3 regions of the Brenneria rubrifaciens genome follow, and region 1 is predicted to be linked to each of the others. Evidence: predicted binding sites of a transcription regulator. Region 1 holds the regulator's gene; each other region holds the start of a gene.
The links. The regulator Fur, encoded in region 1, represses iron uptake genes when iron is present. The targets are predictions, from matches to a motif close to ATAATAATGAGAACNACTATCAA.
Positions count from the first base shown of each region.

Region 2: fhuF (siderophore-iron reductase FhuF) is a predicted target of Fur. The motif match lies at 3,312-3,334, and genes of this name have one in related genera.
Region 3: EH207_RS14000 (TonB-dependent siderophore receptor) is a predicted target of Fur. The motif match lies at 4,773-4,795, and genes of this name have one in related genera.

Region 1 is NZ_CP034035.1:1,155,076-1,162,273, forward strand. Features, by position in the region: gene nagE (N-acetylglucosamine-specific PTS transporter subunit IIBC) at 373-1,866, shown strand; gene glnS (glutamine--tRNA ligase) at 2,059-3,717, shown strand; gene fur (ferric iron uptake transcriptional regulator) at 3,787-4,236, opposite strand; gene fldA (flavodoxin FldA) at 4,581-5,108, opposite strand; gene EH207_RS05445 (methyl-accepting chemotaxis protein) at 6,066-7,198, shown strand, end outside.
Region 2 is NZ_CP034035.1:524,135-531,332, forward strand. Features, by position in the region: gene rsmC (16S rRNA (guanine(1207)-N(2))-methyltransferase RsmC) at 1-394, shown strand, start outside; gene EH207_RS02535 (aldo/keto reductase) at 398-1,390, opposite strand; gene EH207_RS02540 (LysR family transcriptional regulator) at 1,505-2,410, shown strand; tRNA gene EH207_RS02545 (tRNA-Leu) at 2,522-2,608, shown strand; tRNA gene EH207_RS02550 (tRNA-Leu) at 2,694-2,780, shown strand; tRNA gene EH207_RS02555 (tRNA-Leu) at 2,841-2,927, shown strand; gene EH207_RS02560 (DUF1435 domain-containing protein) at 3,005-3,295, opposite strand; gene fhuF (siderophore-iron reductase FhuF) at 3,586-4,365, shown strand; partial or broken gene EH207_RS02570 (alpha/beta hydrolase) at 4,666-5,969, shown strand; gene gcvT (glycine cleavage system aminomethyltransferase GcvT) at 6,340-7,198, shown strand, end outside.
Region 3 is NZ_CP034035.1:3,083,375-3,090,572, forward strand. Features, by position in the region: gene EH207_RS13985 (methyl-accepting chemotaxis protein) at 1-279, shown strand, start outside; gene EH207_RS13990 (SAM-dependent methyltransferase) at 345-1,022, opposite strand; gene EH207_RS13995 (alpha/beta hydrolase) at 1,087-1,971, opposite strand; gene EH207_RS14000 (TonB-dependent siderophore receptor) at 2,240-4,510, opposite strand; gene EH207_RS14005 (helix-turn-helix transcriptional regulator) at 4,917-5,900, shown strand; gene EH207_RS14010 (MmgE/PrpD family protein) at 6,017-7,198, shown strand, end outside.

The DNA of each region.
Region 1 (7,198 bases):
CCCTCCCTGTCTTCAGGTTATCCAGGTTTCTGTGAGTGGGTTCCGTTGCCGCCATACCGCGCCTTGATAGCGACAGGACTAAAATAAGTATTAGGCGAAATCGCGCTGTCAGCGCGTTTCAGTACCGAGTTTAAAACCGGACCTCAGTGTACCTTGTTTTTTTTTATCTTAAAATAAGTGGGTGTTTTATTCAGGTATAAACTTTTTATATGCGATTTTTTAGCGATTGCTATCACATAATGCTTGGGTTTAATTTGCGTTGCGAAATATTTTTCTTACACTCCATGCCAAAACCACGCCTCATGGTTTTTCTGGGCAGTGAGCAAGTTTAACTGGCGGTATTGTTTGCCCCACAGGGGAAGAGAGGGAAAGGTGAGTATTCTTAACTATTTACAGAAGGTTGGGCGGGCACTGATGGTGCCTGTCGCTACGCTGCCTGCCGCCGCCATCCTGATGGGCGTCGGCTACTGGATTGATCCGGTCGGTTGGGGAAGTGAAAACGCGCTGGCGGCTCTGTTTATCAAATCAGGCGCAGCCATTATTGAGCATATGGCGGTGCTGTTTGCCGTGGGTGTCGCGTATGGCATGTCAAAGGATAAAGATGGCGCCGCCGCACTAACCGGTTTTGTCGGCTTTCTGGTGCTGACCACGCTCTGCTCACCCGCGGCAGTGTCTATGATTCAGAAGATCCCGGTCGATCAGGTGCCTGCGGCTTTCGGGAAAATTGAAAATCAGTTCATCGGTATTCTGGTCGGGGTTATTTCTGCGGAACTGTATAACCGCTTTAGTCAGGTGGAATTGCCAAAAGCCTTGTCATTCTTCAGCGGGCGTCGTCTGGTTCCAATTCTTACCTCATTCCTGATGATTGTGGTGGCGTTCATTTTAATGTACGCTTGGCCGATCATCTATAATGCGCTGGTGGCTTTTGGCGAGAACATTCAGCAATTAGGTTCGATTGGCGCTGGTGTCTATGCGTTCTTCAACCGCTTGTTGATTCCTGTCGGTCTGCACCATGCGCTGAACTCGGTATTCTGGTTTGACGTGGCCGGGATTAACGACATTCCGAATTTCCTGGCTGGACAACAGTCTATCGACGCCGGTAAAGCGGTTATTGGAATTACCGGACGATATCAGGCCGGGTTCTTCCCGATCATGATGTTTGGTCTGCCCGGCGCCGCGTTAGCCATCTATCACTGCGCGCGCCCTGAGAATAAGAGTAAAGTCGCCGGGATTATGATCGCGGCCGCATTTGCTTCCTTCTTCACCGGGATCACCGAACCGCTTGAGTTTTCATTTATGTTTGTCACGCCGGTGCTGTATTTCCTCCACGCGCTGCTCACCGGGATTTCGGTTTTCATTGCGGCCAGCATGCATTGGATAGCAGGTTTTGGCTTTAGCGCCGGACTGGTGGATATGATACTGTCATCGCGCAACCCGCTGGCAACGCACTGGTATATGCTGATACCGCAAGGGCTGGCGTTCTTCGTGATTTACTATCTGGTATTCCGTTTTACCATCACCCGTTTCAACCTACTGACGCCGGGGCGTGAACTGTCCGTCACGGGTAGCGAGGCCGATGGAGATATTGTCAATACGGCGTCAGCGGCACCCACGGCCAAAGACAGCCATCAACTGGCGCGTGGCTACTTGCAGGCGCTTGGCGGCAAAGATAATCTGGTTGGAATTGATGCCTGTATTACGCGTTTGCGTCTGAATGTCGCGGATTCCGGCCTGGTTGATGAAGCTCAGGTCAAACGGCTCGGCGCGGCGGGCGTTGTCCGTCTCAATAAGCAGAGCGTCCAGATTGTGGTGGGGACGCAGGCAGAATCCATCGCTTCCGCGCTGAAGAAAATCAGTCAAGAGTGACGCCATTTGGCGCCATGTGAATGGCGGTCCGTTATATTCAGTAGCGTCATATCGGTTAAATATGCGGGGTGAGATCACTGTCTCACCCTTTTTTTTCATCATTGATAATTTAATGAAACTAACGGTTGTTTCCAGGCGTAGCTTGTTGGATCATTAACGGTTATAGGTCGTTTTAGCATTGAGGAATCGAGAATGAGTGAGGCTGAAGCCCGCCCAACTAACTTTATTCGCCAGATTATTGATGAAGATTTGGCATCCGGTAAGCACGATCGCATTCAGACGCGCTTTCCACCGGAGCCTAATGGTTATCTGCATATCGGGCATGCGAAGTCTATCTGCCTGAACTTTGGTATTGCCCGTGACTACCAGGGGCAGTGTAATCTGCGTTTTGACGATACCAACCCGGTAAAAGAAGATATTGAATACGTCGAGTCAATCAAACGTGACGTAACATGGTTGGGTTTTTCATGGAGCGGTGATGTTCGCTATTCTTCCGATTATTTCGATCAACTGCATCTGTATGCGGTTGAGTTGATCAGCAAAGGGTTGGCGTATGTTGATGAACTGACGCCGGAGCAGATTCGTGAATACCGTGGATCGCTGACGTCGCCGGGTAAAAATAGCCCTTATCGTGACCGTACCGTACAGGAGAACCTGGAGCTGTTTGAAAAAATGCGTAACGGGGGTTTTGCCGAAGGAACCGCCTGTCTGCGCGCTAAAATTGATATGGCATCGTCGTTTATCGTGATGCGCGATCCGGTTCTCTACCGTATCAAGTTTGCTGAGCATCACCAGACCGGTAATAAGTGGTGCATCTACCCGATGTATGACTTTACCCACTGCATTTCCGATGCGCTGGAGGGGGTGACCCACTCCTTGTGTACGTTGGAGTTTCAGGATAACCGCCGTTTGTATGACTGGGTTCTGGACAACATCACCGTTCCCTGCCATCCGCGTCAGTATGAGTTTTCTCGTCTGAATCTTGAATATGCCATCATGTCTAAGCGTAAGCTCAATCAACTGGTCGAGGAAAAGATTGTCGAGGGATGGGATGATCCGCGAATGCCGACCATTTCCGGTTTACGTCGTCGCGGCTATAGCGCCGCGTCTATCCGCGAGTTTTGTGCGCGTATTGGCGTCACCAAGCAGGACAACATTGTCGAAATGGTGGCGCTGGAATCCTGTATCCGTGACGACCTGAACGAAAATGCACCGCGTGCTATGGCAGTTCTGGAACCGGTGAAACTGATTATCGAAAATGTGCCTTCAGACCATGAAGAGTGGGTCATCATGCCGAATCATCCGAACAAACCGGAGATGGGCACGCGCCAGGTGGCGTTCAGCCGTGAGGTTTATATTGATCGCGCTGACTTTCGTGAAGAAGCCAACAAGCAGTACAAGCGTCTGGTGCTGGGCAAAGAAGTTCGTCTGCGTAACGCTTACGTGGTCAGGGCCGATCATATTGAGAAAGACGAGCAGGGCACGATCACGGCCATTTATTGCCGTTACGATCCTGAAACGCTAAGCAAAGATCCGTCAGATGGTCGCAAAGTGAAAGGGGTTATTCACTGGGTGTCGGCCGCACACGCGCTGCCAGCGGAATTTCGCCTGTACGATCGTCTGTTCAGCGTCGCGAACCCGGCAGCGGCGGATGATTTTCTGTCCACCATTAACCCGGATTCACTGAAAGTCGTTCACGGTTTTGTTGAAGCAAGTCTGGCGCAGGCTGAAGCCGAAAAAGCCTATCAGTTTGAACGAGAAGGTTATTTCTGCGCAGATCGCGTTTACTCTCGTGCTGGGCATCTGGTGTTCAACCGTACGGTAGGCTTGCGGGATACTTGGGTTGGCTAACGCCGGGTAGATTGGTCAGATGAGGTAAAAAATAAAACCGCCGCGGCGGTTTTATTATATGCGGTAGATTTATCTTTTTGCGTCGTGCAGGGTTTCGTTTTCACGGCAATCCCCGTTACTGCAATGCCCATATAGATACAGACTATGGTTAGTCAGCTTGATGCTGTGTCTTTCAGCGATTTCGCGCTGGCGCCCTTCAATGTATTCATCACGAAATTCAATGACTCTGCCGCAATCCAGGCAAATCAGATGGTCATGATGATGTTGTTGGGTCAGTTCAAAAACTGACTTGCCACCTTCAAAGTTATGTCGGGTTACAATGCCTGCGTCATCAAACTGATTCAGTACACGGTAGACAGTCGCCAGACCAATCTCTTCGCCCATATCAATCAGTTTTTTATATAAATCTTCCGCACTGACGTGGTGGCACTCAGGGTCCTGTAGTACTTCCAAAATTTTCAGTCTTGGAAGAGTCACTTTCAGGCCGGCCTTCTTTAATGCGGAATTATTGTCAGTCATGCGGATTTAGTCCTGTTGCTTACTTATCAATGGAGGCTATCTAGCATCTAGCCTATGACATCGGTCGGCTCAAAAGATAGAGCTCAAAAGATAGAATAGTGCCTCATTATAGAACCGTGCATTCAAAATGAAAACAATGGAATGTTAACAATATTATCCCTATCTATACTATAGACATTCAACGCAATGTATTGTTGATAAATGGGGAAATATTTATACACGTACAAAACCGATGGGTATATTGTACAGGTTAATGAAGGGAAGTTAAAAAAATGTGTCAATCATTATAAAAGGTTTTTCCTATCAATTTGGCTCTGATCAGGGTATCAGAGCCAAAAGCCTCATTAACTGACCAGATCTTTCAGACTCAGCTCTTCACTGATCTGTTTTACCCAGGCAGAGACGCGATCGTTGGTCAACTCAGGTTGACGATCTTCGTCGATAGCCAAGCCGATGAAATGGTCATCATCAGCCAAGCCTTTGGAGGCTTCAAAGTAGTACCCTTCTGTTGGCCAGTGGCCGACAATGGTTGCTCCGCGCGGCTCAATAATATCGCGGATAGTCCCCATGGCATCGCAGAAATATTCCGCATAATCTTCCTGATCGCCACAGCCAAACAGGGCAACCAGTTTGCCCGTGAAATCGATCTCCTCCAGCGTGGGGAAAAAGTCATCCCAGTCGCATTGGGCTTCACCGTAGTACCAGGTGGGGATACCCAGGAGTAGAATATCGAAAGCCTCAAGGTCTTCTTTACTGCTTTTGGCGATGTCATGAACTTCAGCAACACCGGCGCCCAGTTGCTGTTGGATCGTCTTGGCAATGTTTTCCGTATTGCCAGTATCACTGCCAAAGAAAATTCCTATCAGTGCCATGAATTAGATAACCTCTTGATTCTTAATGATATGATGCCATACCTCATCGACTTATCGGCTCATGATAACAGACACTACCTGCATGAGAAACTCGTATCGGTAAGGATAACTCAATTGGACAATGTATTTTGCTTTGTCATCATTCATAACCGCAGGAACGGATGCTCTTGATGGAATCAATGAAAGAATGGCTGAGTTCTGAAGAAGTGATACCGATTTCATTTGGTCATGTCACGCTCTTCCTGGCCATATCTTGATATCCTCCATTCCCTTATATTTTGCGGAAAAGAAACATTCAAATTGGTAGCCCTTTTAAAAATGAACTTTTGTTTATGTGAAAGTGTGTCAAATGTAATGAAGCTGCATTGTTTTACTCTTTATAATGCTAACTCACTTAGCAGATAAATTAAAAAGCTGATAAATTTTAAGAAATTTCGTTAGTGTCGGTTTTGGCAAGAAATAATTAGTAGGGTAATTAAGTGTTACAATAAATATCGTATTGCCAGCGTATTAACATACTCAATTCTTGGAGAAAACTCACGGTAAAATATCGAATTCTCCAGAATAGTGAGAACGCGTAGGACGTTCCGGTACAAGGCGGGATGCCCGGTTACCCCGCGGCGCGGTTTTCACTACTCTTGAACGAAGCGGGCACTTAAATGTTGATGGTCAGTAAACGGTTTTTGGTATAACTCAATCAGATAAATAGCTTAATTCATATAAAACTATGAGATTGTTCACGGAATGGAAAAACAGTCGTCGAAAAGATATATCCAGCTATAAATATTCTCTGAATTTTGTCGATTAATAGCGTGATCCTGTTGGGTTTAATATCGTGAAATTCGGGTGCCGGAGAGAAAAGGCATATTTCGTAGTATGAATTTTCCAGACTCTGTATGTCGAACAACGATAAAAACCATCCTTATTATATTTTACCGCCTAGAGTTGGAGTGAGCTATGAGTTCTATAAAGAACATTACCATTAGAACGGCAATGCTGTGGGTGCTGGGCACCTTTTGCGTGCTGTGGGGAGGCGTGTCGATATATACCATGTTCTCTTTTAAAGAGATGACAACGACATCCAAGACCAGCACTCTGCTGGTGCAGAACATGAACTTTGTGAATCAGGGGAATGATCAATATTTCCGTATGGTAACGCGTTTGGCCCGATCCGTTGATGCCCGGCGCAGCGGCGACAATACGACGGCGGAGCAGGAGCAGGCTTCGGCATTGGCGGCCCTTAACACGTTGAAATCGGATTTGGCGACATTCAATACCATCGACCATGCAGGACTGGATGATGAACTGGTCCAGGCGGTCAGCCGCGACTGGAATGACCTGATTGTTCAGGGCATTGAACCGTTGTATCAAAAAGCTGCTGGAAATATGCTGGATGATTATCAAAATCTGGCCAGAGATGGTGTACCGCCATTAAGCCGTAAGTTTGGGGCATCGCTGAGCGCCTTTAATAAAGCCGGCTCAGAAAAGTTTGCTGCCGCAGGTGTTCGTTTTGAGGAAATCACCTTCATCGGCCAGGTTATTTTGCTGGCGGGGTTGATCATCGGTCTGGTGCTACTGTTTCTGACTGACCGTTATCTGGTGGTCTGTCTGGTGCGTCCTTTGAATGTTCTGCGCGATCATTTCGGCGTGATTGCCTCGGGCCAACTGGGTAAACCGATTGTTGATTTTAGCCGTAATTGCGTTGGCAGATTGTTCCCGCTACTGCGCGAAATGCAAGCCAGTTTAGCAAATACTGTCAGCATTATCCGAGGCAGTACGGATTCTATTTATCAGGGGGCGTCGGAAATTGCCGCTGGCAATAATGATTTGTCATCACGCACGGAACAACAGGCTTCCGCACTGGAAGAAACCGCGGCCAGCATGGAACAATTGACGGCAACGGTGAAGCAGAACGCGGAAAACGCCAGTCATGCCAGCCAGTTGGCGCTGCAAGCTTCCACAACTGCGAAGAAAGGCGGTGGTATCGTTGAAAATGTGGTGAAAACCATGGCGGAAATCTCTGGCAGTTCAAGAAAGATTGCAGAAATCACCACCGTGATTAACGGTATTGCCTTCCAGACCAACATTCT
Region 2 (7,198 bases), 630 kb from region 1:
CCCGAAAATCCGTCTGACGCTGAGCGATGTCAGCGCCGGCGCCGTTGAATCCAGTAAAGCGACGATGGCCGCCAACCAATTGGAGGGCGAGGTCATCGCCAGCAACGTTTACTCGAACATTACCGGTCGTTTTGACATGATCGTATCCAATCCTCCGTTCCATGATGGTTTGCAAACCAGTCTGCAAGCGGTGGAACTGCTGATTCGAGGGGCGGTGGCGCATCTGCCGATTGGCGGGCAGTTGCGCATCGTCGCCAATGCGTTCCTGCCGTACCCGGCTTTGCTGGACGCGGCCTTTGGCAGCCATGAAGTTCTGGCGCAGACCGGGCGCTTCAAGGTATATCAGGCCACGGTCGGCCGTCCGCCGCGCACTGCCGCTAAAGGCCGCCATTAGTGTCTAAACGTTAATCGTTGCCATGCCTTCTTTGCCGTAGCGGTCGCCTGCCGCGGCATTGAAGGGAAAAATGGCTTCAATTTCCGCCAGATCGTCAGCCGTCAGGGTGACATCCAGCGCGGCGACATTCTCTTCCAGATAACGACGTCGCTTGGTTCCCGGAATAGGAACAATGTGCTTACCCTGCGCTAGAACCCAGGCCAGCGCCAACTGCGAGGGGGTGATGCTTTTTTGTGCGGCTAACTGATGAACTTTTTCGACCAGTTGCAGGTTTTTAGCAAAGTTCTCCCCCACGAAGCGTGGATTGCTGCGGCGGAAATCATCGGCGGCCAAATCGTCCGGGCTGCGGATGGCGCCGGTCAGAAAACCGCGGCCTAGCGGACTGTAAGGTACGAAACCCACGCCGAGACGTTCGCATGCGGGGAGAATGTCGGTTTCCACATCCCGCGTCCACAGCGAGTATTCACTCTGGAGGGCGGTGATCGGATGCACCCGGTGGGCGCGCTCCAGCGTGTCGGCGGACGCCTCACTTAATCCGATATAGCGGATTTTTCCTTCTTTAACCAAATCGGCCAACGTGCCGACCGTCTCTTCAATCGGCACAGTAGGATCGACACGATGTTGATAGTAGAGGTCAATCTCTTCTACGCCCAGCCGTTGCAGGCTGCCTTCAATCGCGCGGCGGATGTATTCCGGCTTACCGCAGACGCCACGTTCATCGAGATTGGCCGAATTACGTACGATGCCAAACTTGGTGGCAAGAAAGACCTGCCGGCGTTTGCCTTTGATGGCTTTACCGACCAGCAGTTCATTGGTGTGAGGGCCGTACATGTCGGCGGTGTCGAGCAGGGTGATGCCCAGTTCCAGCGCACGATGCAGCGTGGCGACGGACTCTTTTTCATCCTGCGCGGTAAAATAAAAGTCGCTCATGCCCATGCAACCCAGCCCAAGCGCGGAAACCGCCGGGCCATTAATACTTAATTGACGCTGTAACATTGTGTCGTCCTCATGTTGGTATGGCGAGTAACATGAGTTTGGTTGTTTATCGCTTAAAGATAAAGCCCCCAATTCATGCAACACTATTCAAAAAACAACAACAATGGAGACGTGATGGATCAAATTCAGGCGATGCGCGTTTTTGTCCGAATTGCGGAGCTGGGAAGCTTTAGCCGTGCGGCCGAAAGGCTGGCGCTACCGCGTGCCACGGTCAGTCATACCCTCAAACAGCTTGAGGCTCGTCTGGGCGTGCGCTTATTGCAGAGGACCACCCGCCAGGTGCAGATCACCACGGAAGGCCAGATTTATTATCAGCGTTGTACCCAGTTACTGTCGGAAATTGAAGAAACGGACCTGCTCTTCACGCAACATCGGCAGCAGCCGGTGGGCAATGTGCGGGTTGATATGCCTCACTCGCTGGCGCGTGGGGTGGTGATCCCTGCTTTGAGCGAGTTTTACCAGCGCTATCCGCAGATTACGCTGTCGCTGAGCGCCAACGATTCGGCAATTAACGTGCGGCGGGAAGGCGTGGATTGCGTACTGCGGGCCTGGCAGTCAGAGAGTGATTCGCTGGCGACCCGCCATTTACCTTCAATACCGCAGATAACCTGCGCCTCAGCCCGTTATCTGGCCGCGTCTGGTATCCCGCTGTCGTTGGACGATCTGCCTGCGCATCAGGCGGTGGGTTATTTTTCGCTACGCACCGGGCAGCGCTATCCACTGGAGTTTATGCATAGTGGGGAATGCATTACCTCTATGATACCCGGCAAGCTGGAGGTGAACGGCACCGATGCCTACGTGGCGGCCTGCCGCGCCGGGTTCGGGCTGATTCAGGCGCCGAGGTATGGCCTGCTGCGCTGGCTGGACAGCGGCGAACTGGTGGAAATATTGCCAGACACGCCGCCGCCGGATATGCCGTTATATGTGATGTACCCGCCCGGACGCTTCCTTGCGCCGCGGATCCAGGTATTCATTGAATGGCTGAATGAACTCTTTTCCCGCCATGCCGCGGCGAGGTGACGATTTTTGCAACAAACCCGGCATGCCAGAGGAAATAATCATTGACCTTAACGGTAAAACCTCTAGAATTCGCCCCCGTGGTGGCATCGCCAGGCGCGGTGTGACGGGCTTGCGAAGGTGGCGGAATTGGTAGACGCGCTAGCTTCAGGTGTTAGTGCCTTAACGGGCGTGAGGGTTCAAGTCCCTCTCTTCGCACCAAACTCACCACAGACATCATGGTTGCAAACCGCGGCCTGATGGCAGTAACGTTATCGTTGTATCAGTCGTATCGCAGAGCATCCACGCGAAGGTGGCGGAATTGGTAGACGCGCTAGCTTCAGGTGTTAGTGTCTTAACGGACGTGAGGGTTCAAGTCCCTCTCTTCGCACCACGTTGCGGCCCGGATTGGGCGGTGATACGCATTGCACGATGATAAAACAGGTTTCCCAGTGCGAAGGTGGCGGAATTGGTAGACGCGCTAGCTTCAGGTGTTAGTGCCTTAACGGGCGTGAGGGTTCAAGTCCCTCTCTTCGCACCACGCCTTTTCAGCCCCCGCTCTTTGCAGCCATTGAATCCCGCTTTGATAGTATTTCTTCCTCATACACGCTACTTAACCTAACCCAGCGTGACATTAAACATAACCGACAGCGCCGCCAGTCCGCTTGCCAGCACCACGCACGATGGCAGTAACAGATAGTGCCGCAGACGCTGATGAAGCAGCATGAATAACGTTGTCAACAGGGCGACGGCGATAATCACTTTGAGATGCGTCAGGTTAAGATCGAGCATTGTCAGAAGCGGCATGATGGCGCAAGGCAGTAACAGGCTCCAGACGCTGGACAGATGTTTCCCTATACACCAACTTACGCTCCACAAACCACATGCGGTAATCATCGCGGTCAGCATTTTTTTACCTGTCAATATGATAATGATAATTAATATCATATAAGAATTTATATTAGTTGCCAATTTTTTGGCGATGAAATGACGTCATGGCGGGGGCTTTCAAGCGGGTGACGGCTCCAATGAGGTGCGATATCTGTGGGAGCGAAGTGGGCAGAGTAAAAATATTTTATTTTATAACAGGAGGTTAGTGTTAATTTCTTGTCAGCGGTTTGTTATCGCGGGTAAATATAATTACTATTGTTAATAATTCTCATTTCTTTTTTAATCGAGTTTCTGGCGGAACATCCCCTATGCCGAACACCGTTATCAACGCGCTTGAGCATCCGATATTTTCCCGTTGTGAACCACGTCTGGCGGCTGCGTTACGTGCGTTGTTGCATCAGCATGTTCCTCATCGCCTTGATACGATCAAATTTGGCGAGGTGCCGCCTGCGGGAAGCCTAACGCTGGCGGAGTGGTCGCGTCCCGCGGTGTTTCACGCATTGGTGCGGCGTTACAGTGATGAGCGATATCGGGAACACCCGAATAGCGCGCGGGAAGAGAAACCGCTGCAATCGCTCTGGTCGCAGTGGTATTTAGGGTTGTTGGTTCCGCCATTGATGTTGGCATTGTTGATGCATTCCGTCGCGCCGGACTTTGCGCCGGAAAATATTTATGTCGAATTTCATCATACGGGGCGGGCCGCGGCGTTTTATATCGTCACGCAGCCGATGACCGATGCGCCGGTATCCCGGCATGAACGGCTGGAAACTTTGTTAACCCAGTGTATTACGCCGGTGGTTACCACGCTGAATGAGTTTGGCGTGTTGAATGCTAAACTGATCTGGAACAATACCGGCTACCTGATGCACTGGTTTTTGGGAACGATAGCGGCGCTGCTGCCCGCTGACGAGATTATTCATTTGAAAAACGAACTGTTCTTTTCCCGTACGCTGCTGGACGGTCGCGAGAATCCTTTATACCGCACGGTAATCCCTCGGGGAGGGGTGATTCAACGTCGCAGTTGCTGCCAGCGTTATCGTATTCCCGGCGTGGAGAAATGCCCGAGTTGTACGCTGAACACGGTATGAGAAAACGCGAGCGCCTGCCTGCGCCGTCGGTTCTCCTGACAGTATCACCCGGTGCCTTGTTGATATGATTAAGCTTTCCTTAGTGTTAGCGGGAGCGCGATAAAAGTCTACTCTCGCAGGGACTCGAAACGGAAAATTGATATAGCAAGCAAATCTGTCTGACGGGCGATTAGGCGGGGTATCATTATTCTTGTCGTGGTGGCGATAACGCTGCTGGCTATTCGTATTTATGATACCCAGCGTGGTCCCGCACTGGTTCCCTGGCACACCTATATTCCCAATGAACTTTCAGTGGAATAGCTGAATAACGCTGACTGGACGGCGTATTTGCGGGCAGAAGAAGGCCATTTCCGGCAGGTAAACCAGAATGTGACGCAGGCGCTGGACGCGGATGAAAAACGGCCAATCAATCGCTATTTTTCCGGTAGTCCGGTTTATCCCGGCAACTTTCTGCATGACTGGAACCGTTCTTATGAACTGATGCCCGACGGCGCGCCCAAAGGGGCGGTGGTGTTTTTGCATGGATGACCGATTCACCTTATAGCCTGCGGCATGTCGCTGAGCGTTATCGTCAGCGCGGTTTTGTGGCGGTGGGGATCGGTTCGCCGGCACACGGCACGGTGCCTGCCGCGTTGACGGATGTGCACTGGCGGGATTGGCTGGCAGCGACGCGTCTGGCGGTTCGGGAAGCTCAGTGCCATATCACTTCGGCTTCCGGGAACATCCTGCCGCTGCATATTGTGGGTTTTTCCAATGGCGGGGCGCTGGCCCTGAAATATGCGCTGGATTCGCTGGACGACGCGACGTTGATTCGACCTGATCAACTGATACTGATTTCCCCGATGATTGGTATCACCCGCTACGCGCGTTTTGCTGGTCTGGCGGGGTTGCCCGCCATCTTCCCGGCGTTTGCCAAACCAGGGTGGCTGGGGGTTTTGCCCGAATTCAACCCGTTCAAATATAATTCGTTTTCGGTGAACGGCGCACGTCAGTCATGGCTATTCACGCACCAACTGCAACGTCAACTGACCCGCAAGGCGCAGAGTCAGGCACTGGCGGCGCTACCGCCGGTACTGACGTTTCAGTCGGTGATGGATTTTACCGTCAGTACCCGGGCGGTCATTTCGGCGTTTTATAATCTACTGCCTGCCAACGGCAGCCAACTGGTGCTGTTTGATGTCAATCGTACGATCAATTTTGGGCCGCTGCTGCGTGATTCCGCCAACGGCGCGGTGAACCAGTGGCTTCCCCCCGCGCCGCGCCATTATGACACCACGGTGATCACCAATGCGGCCCCTGACAGCGCTCATGCCCTCGCGTTTGATGTTGATGCGGGAATGAAACAGGAGAACACCCGCGATTTGGGCATGGATTATCCCCCGGATGTTTACTCGTTATCGCATGTGGCATTGCCATTCCCGGATACGGATTCCCCGTACGGATGTTTCTCGCAAAATCCCCGGAAGTTTGGTTTGCCGCTGGGGGTGATTACAGCCCGCAGGGAGCGTTCAGTGCTGGTGGTCGATCTGGATACGCTGCTGCGCTTATCCTCAAAGCCTTTTTTCCCCTATTTGATGCAACGGATTGACGAGAAAATACCCTAGTAGCTCAACCAGCGCAGCCGACTGGCGTTTGAGTGAAATAATCTAATTTCAGTATGATTTTATCATTATTTTAACTAATCCGAATTGCAAAACCACACCGGTGTGATTATCTATTTTATTCAGTTTAAATATCATTAATTGATGATTAACTCTAATTTATAGGATTTTTATGCTTTATTTTTTTAAAAATAGAATTTTTATTCTTGTGCTTTTATGTTTTTTAAATCGCCTTTTTAAGCTTTCTATATAGTTTAACTTATGTTTACGGGTGTGGTTTAGCCGGCGCTTCGATGGTAAGTTCAGTAGCAAGGTAACGTTTGCGTGACGAGTTTCGATCTCCTGAACGCAGTGCTCTGAATAGAGGGAAAAGATGGCAAAGCAGACTCCGTTGTATCAGCAGCATCTGGCCGATGGCGCCAAAATGGTTGATTTTCACGGCTGGATGATGCCGCTGCATTACGGCTCTCAGTTGGACGAACACCACATCGTGCGCCGTGATGCCGGCATGTTCGATGTGTCCCACATGACGATTGTGGATTTGCACGGCGTCGGAACGCGCGAGTTTCTGCGCTACCTGCTGGCGAATGACGTTGCCAAACTCACTCAACCGGGCAAGGCGCTGTATACCGGCATGTTGAATGCGTCCGGTGGCGTGATCGACGATCTGATCGTGTATTTCCTGACGGAAACGTATTTCCGGCTGGTGGTGAACTCCGCCACGCGGGAAAAAGATCTGGCCTGGATCACCGAGCACGCCAAACCGTTCGCCATCGACATTCGCGAGCGTGACGATCTGGCGCTCATTGCCGTTCAGGGGCCGACCGCACAGGAAAAAGTCCGGGCTGTGCTCAAAGATTGCTATTCGCTGGATGCTGCCGGGATTGAACAGATTGCCGCGATGAAGCCATTTTTCGGCGCTCAGGCGAGTGACTTTTTCATTGCCACCACGGGATACACTGGCGAAGCCGGTTACGAAATTGCGCTGCCGCAGGCACAGGCGGCGAGCTTCTGGCAACAACTGTTGTCAGTGGGGGTCAAGCCCTGTGGATTAGGCGCCCGCGATACGCTGCGGCTGGAAGCGGGGATGAACCTCTACGGCCAGGATATGGATGAAGGCGTGTCCCCGCTTGCCGCCAACATGGGGTGGACCATCGCCTGGCAACCGCAGGATCGCCAGTTTATCGGCCGCGAAGCACTGGAAAAACAGCGTGAAACTCGGGGCGAGCAAT
Region 3 (7,198 bases), 1.9 Mb from region 1:
GTGAACGACCTGATGGCGGAGATTGCATCAGCTTCCGACGAACAGGCACAGGGAATCAATCAGGTCAGCCAGGCGGTTACGGAGATGGACAGCGTCACACAGCAGAATGCCGCACTGGTGGAACAATCCGCCGCCGCCGCCGCATCGCTCGAAGAGCAGGCTCATCAACTCACCCAGGCGGCGGCAATATTCCACCTGGATCAGGACGAGCGTCAGGAAGAGAGCAATACGCCCACGCAGCCTATTCCGCGATTATCGATGCTCGGAACGACATCCTGAGTATTGAAAATCCTTGAGGCGGTGGTGCGCTTTTCGTCACCATCGCATTCACCGAGCCGCGCTCATTACCGTTTCCGCGCCACCAAATCAATTAAGGCCGACGGGCCGCAATGACGCTGCCCTTCATCCAGCACGGCGTCATAAGAACGTAAATGAAGAATGTCCAACTCGCCAAACGCATTCTGTAGCAACGATTCGCTGTAAAGATGTTCAATGGCGGAAGGGCCGCCGGTCGCGTAACCCAGTTGTTCCTCCCTATAGCCATGCAATATCACTAACCCGCCTGGATTCAACGCCGCGCACATTCCAGAGAAAATTTTCCGGCGTAGCGCCGGACCAGCGAACTGGATAAAGATGCCGACAACCGCATCAAAACGGGCGTTCCGCCAATCCCATTCGCCCAGATCGGCACATACCGTGATCAGATTTACGCTGCGCGCTGCCGCCAGCGCTTTGGCCTTTTGTTGTCCTACGGGAGAAACGTCTACCGACACAACATCCAATCCTTGTTCAGCCAGCCAGACACCGTTACGTCCTTCACCATCAGCCACAGCCAATACGCGCATTCCAGGACGAAACCGATGCGCTTGTGAAACCAGAAACGCATTAGGCGCCGTGCCATAAACATAATCTCCCGTGGCATAGCGCTGGTTCCAGAAGTTATCATCCCACAAGCCGTTATCACGACCGACCGCATCACATGCCGACAATGCGTTGCCCGATAGTTTATCGTTTTCAGCCATCAATACCTCCAGACGCTCTACTCAGCGTATCGTAAACGGGATATCAAAAACTTTTTCTGAGATCTTATAGACCATTTCCGGCAGGCGCCTGCCGGAAATGGTCGCGCAACGCGTGTTGCAAAGCAAATAACGGAGCCGATTGATGCGACTGTTCAGGATAAATATCCAGCGTAACACATAAATTCGGCGAACCTTTCCGCAACGCCCACGCCAGTTCCCTGATCCCGTCGACCATTCGCCGTTGAAGACGATGCTGGCGCAGCGCGAGACGCTGTACGCCGGGTAAATTCAATTCCCAGGGGGCCAGAGACTGTTCATACTCTCCCACCGACAGCGCCAGATTGACTGGTGAAATCGTTTGCGGCACAGCGTTTGCCGGAAAAAATTCGGCTTGCTGAATAAGGTAGCCCCCATTCCACCAGACCGACGGGCTGGCGGCATAAAAATGCTGAAAACCGTTCGGCGAAGTCAACAGTGTATCGACAGTAAACAGACCGCCATAAGAATGACCAAATAACGCGTCACGCTGAGGGTCAACCGAATATATCCGTGCAATAAACGGCTTTAGTTCGTCCTGAATAAAACGACGAAATCCGGTCGCGTTCCCTGCCATACCGGACGGATAATACCCGCCTTGCGGGTCCGCTTCCGGCACGATGCGCTCCACGGCAGGACGGTAGTCCCGCTCACGCCGGGTCGGGCCATCGTAATCAATCGCCACAATAATACCCTGCCCCATGCCGCAACGCGGATTCCCTAACGCCCCCAGCAATGACACCGCGACCGGGAAATAACGTTCGCCGTCTAACAGATAAATAATCGGCCACCCCTGCGGCGGCGGCGCAATATCAGGACAAAAAGACAGCAGGCGGTAGCGGCCGCAATCGGCCGAGTCAAACCACTCATCACGCGTATTCTGTAGCGGGTACACACCTCCTCCCTTACTCATCGACGTTACCTGCCAAACAAAAAAACGCCGGGCGCGTTTTCCAACGTTGCGCAGCAACGGTCCGCAGGACGAACCCCATGGAGGGGGTAAGTCAAAAAAACGCCGGGCGCGTTTTTTTGACAACGTTCAACGTTGGCCCGACAGGGATGAGCGCCCAAAAAATCCGCTGGAGTAAACGCCCCGCACCGGAAACCATAACGCGATCCCCCTGATCATGTCTCATTTCCAGCCGTCACCAACGCGCGGCGCTCCGGCTGAACATGGCCGCTTAAAAGCGGGTATTCAGACTAACAAAAAAGGTTCTGCCCGGCTCGTTGTAGGTGGCGGCGCCCGCGCCCGCGCCATTGTTATTAAGGCTTTGCGCATTGCCGGCGCGGAACTGACGCTTATCGAACAGGTTATCCACCCCGGCCGTTACACTGGCATACTTGTTGACGTCATAAGTCCCGCTCAGGCCAAAGACGGCATAGGGGGGGACTTCATGCCGATCATTGCCTGTCGTGGGGGTTCCCTGATAATTGTATTTTTTCGGCTTCTGACGCCCGTACCAGGTCATGTCGGCCAGGAAGGAAACGCTGTGGGTTGCCTGCCAACCCACAGCGGAATTCAGGGTGAATTCCGGCGTGACCGACAACCGGTCGCCGGTGGTTTTATTTTCCGAACGCAGCATCCAGGTTAAATTATTGTTCCAGGTGATATCTTCCGTCACAGGGATTTTCAGCGTACCTTCCAGCCCTTCCACCAGCGCCTTGGGCACATTTTCCCACTGATAGATATTAGAGTCGGCATAACTTCCGGTTCCACCGACCGCATTCCCTATCGAATTGACACCCGACTCAATCTTATTGCGATAATCATTATGGAAATAGGTCACGCCCGCCTGATAGCCGTTGCGGTGAAATTCAACGCCAATTTCCTTATTGATACTGGTTTCCGCTTTCAGATCGTCATTCCCCATCAAGTAGCAGGAACCGCCGCCATAACACCCATTGCCACGGCTATACAACAGATAGTTGGGATTCAACTGATAGAGATTCGGAGCTTTATACGCCCGGGCAACCCCCATTTTTAAGGTGAAATCTTCGCCCAGGGCCTGGGAAAGATTCAGCGACGGGCTCCAGTTGTTGCCGACGATACTGTGATGATCGTAACGTAACGCCGGCGTCAGCATCGTGCTATCGGTCATTTCGATATTATCTTCTACGAAGACGGATGCGATGCGGGCCGAAATCTTGTCACTGCGTTTAGTATCGCCGATCGTGCCGATGCTGCCGCCCTCAGCGGTCGTTTGCGTATTGGACGCCGGATCATTCATCTTCTGTTCGACCCACTCCGCCCCCACGGTGGCCGTCTGGTTAAACAGCGTCTCAAACGGAATATTCACCTCGCTATGAGCCGTATAAGCGTCCAGCTTAATCGTGGTGTACTCATCTCCCGTCGGACGGCCTGCTGGCCCACCGGACAACGCCTCAAAAATGCGGGTATTGTGGGTGTTTTCATACTGGACGTAAGAACGCGCGCTGACGCCGCTGTCCCAATAGCCACGATGTGCGACGGTAAAGTTCTGCCGGTACATGCGGTTGGTATCCAGACCATATTTATCCAGCGACATGGCATTACTGTTATTGTTTTCAGTGTCCCCAGCGTAAATATTACCTTGACGGCTGACGCCCGCTTCAATTTCCAGCGTCTGATGCGGCATAAACGCCCAGTGCAGCAGACCGTTGATATCCTTGTTGCGCACCCCCTCCCTACCTGCGGGAACCGTCGTTGCGCTGGAATTCAATTGATGACCGTCATTGATATCCCAGGCATCGGCCTGCGTTTTATTGATATTACCGAACAAACGGAAACTCAGATTATCGGTCAGCCCCCCCATCAGGCTGAAATCGGTACGTTTCGTCGCCCCTTCAGACTTATGCTCCGGCATATTCATATAGGTATTCCAGGTGCCGTGCAGTTCCTGGGTTGGCTGTTTGGTAATAATGTTAACCACCCCGCCCGCCGCGCCGTTGCCATAACGCGCTGCCGCCGGGCCGCGCAGCACTTCGATCCGCTCCACCATATCGGCCGGCACCCAGTTGGTGTCGCCGCGGGTGTCGCGTTCGCCGCGCCAGCCATAGCGCACCGCATTGCGGCTGGAGACAGGTTTACCGTCCACCAGAATCAGGGTATTTTCCGGCCCCATACCACGCAGATCGATCTGGCGGTTATTTCCACGGGAGCCGCTGTTTGAGTTGCCAGAGAGGTTCACCCCCGGCATGGTACGAATCAGCTCTGACAGATCGTTAGCTGGGGGACGTTTACTGATATCTTCCGCGGTAATCACCGACACCCCCGGAGCCTGCCGGGTCTGCTCGGCTGCGGTAATCACTATCGTATCATCTGATGCCTTACGATTTTCGGCCTGATGATGAACCTGTGCGGCAGGTTCATCAGATGTTGCCGTCACCGTTTGAGCAACGGTCAAAAAAGAGGTCATCCCACAGCTAGCGCCAATGAGCATCGCCAGATAACGGCGTTGTGATGGTAATTTCATCAAAATCATCCTGCCCTGTAATAGATCGATAAGTCTTGTGAATAAACGTTCCCGTCGCCGTCACGGACACCGCCACACCTAACGGCAACCAGAAAAAAGTGCTCGATAGCGACAGGGAGAAAACGGGAAGGAAAGCATCACGTGTTGATCTCAGGGCGCATTAGCGCCAACCGCGAATCGTTATAATCATTAGCCCCTCTTCTCCGCTTTGCCGAAAATGGAGAATGCACATGATCAACTCAGCGCGACTCCTCAACGAAAAATGCTATTGAGAAGTATTTGCATTACCATTTTGGCGCAGTCATTGTTACATTTGTGATTCGGGATGAGGTTTGCACTAACAGCAAATTGTTTTGCCAAAACATCAAAATGGCGGGGAATAACCAGACACCACAAGGGGAGAATCATGCTACATGATATTCCATCGTCGAAATCCATCTATAAAAATCACATTGTTGAGCAATCCAGCCTGCTAACGAATGACTATCGTCTGCTCGGTCCCAAATGGGGGGATGATAAGCCCGTACTCTTTGGCAGTTTCAGCGTTATTGCGTTGAATCAGCATGTGACGTTACATACCGCCGACGTTATCAACCTGCATAATATGAAAACTCAGGGCATGCTTAATGGTGCGATAAAACTCGCCATCGTGGTGAATGGCACGGCGCATGTGACATTTGGTGAACAACACTTCCATCTGGGGGAACATCAGCCCGCCTCACTGGTCATGCTGACCGAACCTACCTTTTTTACGCGCGTTGGTAAGCGTGATGAATATGAGCGCACTATTTCACTGACCTTCAGCCGCGAATGGCTATACGGTAACCTGCTGGATAGCGTCAGTGACTGGCGGACAATCTATGACTTTACCCAGACACACCTCGCCACCCACCTGTGGACGCCCTCCCGCCAGGCGCTGGCGATTGCTATGCAAATCTTGAACTCGGAACCCTGTAAAACACCGCTCCAGCGTCTTTATCTTGAAACCCAGTGCATGAGTCTGATTATTGAAGCCTTCACCTCCCTGACGGCCAGCGCGGTACAGGAAAAAACCAATGGCGTTACGCTGCGGGGATTCCACCGTATTCAGCAGGTCAGAGACATGCTGGAAAGCGGAACGGCCGACCAGCTTTCAATGCGCGAGATTGCCAAAAGTTTCAATATGAGTGAAAGCACGCTGCAACGTCATTTTCGTCAGACATTCAACATGACGGTATTTGAATACCTGCGTAACTGCCGTTTACAGCGCGCCATGCTAGCTTTGAAAAAAGACGGCGTCGGTATCGCGCAGGCGGCGAGTATTGCGGGATATAACAGCCCGGCCAACTTTGCCACCGCCCTGCGGCGCGCATTTGGTATTACACCGGGACAGTTAAAAGGTCGTTTCTGAACCTGATTTAGAAGGTTTTATAACTAAAAGAAATAATTCATTCCATTTAGTTATTAATCCCTTGTCAATAGAGCACAGTAGATTAAGACATCCTTGTTGCCGATTTACTGCCGCTTATGACTAACCAGACTGACTTGACCCCCCCCCTTGCCCAGTTTATTTCACACAGTTCACCTAGCAAGGCGGCGATAGATGCCGCGCGCCTCGGGGTAACCGATTTTGTCGCCACGGCCCTGCCCATTACCCAGGGCGCCATCGCCGATAGCGGTTTGCCGCCGCTGAAACAGGTTTTCAATGGTACGGACAGCCTGACGAATAGCTTGATTCTGGGTTATGTTGGCCATGCGCTGGACTTTGATGATTATCACCCGGCGTTTCGCGGTCACCCCAGCACGGTGATCCTGCCAGCGCTGTTTGCGCTGGCAGCGGAAAATCCGCAAATCACCGAAGATACCTTTTTGACTGCCTATGTCATCGGCGTCGAAGTCGCCGGCAGAATCGGTCTGGCCTGCGGGCCTCGCCATTACAGTCTGGGCTACCACAACACCGCCACGTTGGGCGCTGTTGCGGCGGCGGCGGCGGCGGCACGTCTGCTAGAGACATCTGTTGAACAGACAAAAAATATCCTCGGTCTGGCGGCTACACAGGCGGCAGGTTTACGCGCTCAGTTTGGTTCAGCGGTAAAACCGCTACATGCAGGACTCGCGGCCAGAGCTGGCGTCACAGCGGTCAAGCTGGGGCAGGCCGGTTTTAATGGCAATACCGGGCAGGTTATCGAGGCTTTTCTGGCCGCACATGGCGACCAAAAGCAGCAACCATCGTTACTGACCGAGTCCTGGGGAACACCGTGGCGCATCCTTTCCCCTGGTCTGGAATTCAAACGCTACCCGACCTGCGGCGGCACACATAGTGCGGCGGAAGCCGCTTTCGCTCTGAGAGCACAGTGGGCAGCGCAAAACAATACCGGCGCATCGATTGCCGACAGTGTAGAAAGCATCACCGTCGCCTTCCCGCCCGGCGGCGATATTGCCCCTTTTATCCGCAAAGCGGCCACCGGCGTAGAAGCGCGTTTTAGTCTGGAATATGTGATTGCCGCGGCGCTGCTGGAAGGCGAACTCAAACTTACGCGTTTTGCGGAAGGTGCGGCGGACCCACTGATTCTGACATTGGCTGATAAGGTTACGCGCATAACAGACCACACCGCGCCGCCGGACGAACTTGACCCGGATGCCCGTTTCCATGAAGTCACACTCTATCTACGCGACGGCTCAACCCTCACCAGGCGAGTGACTCGTCGG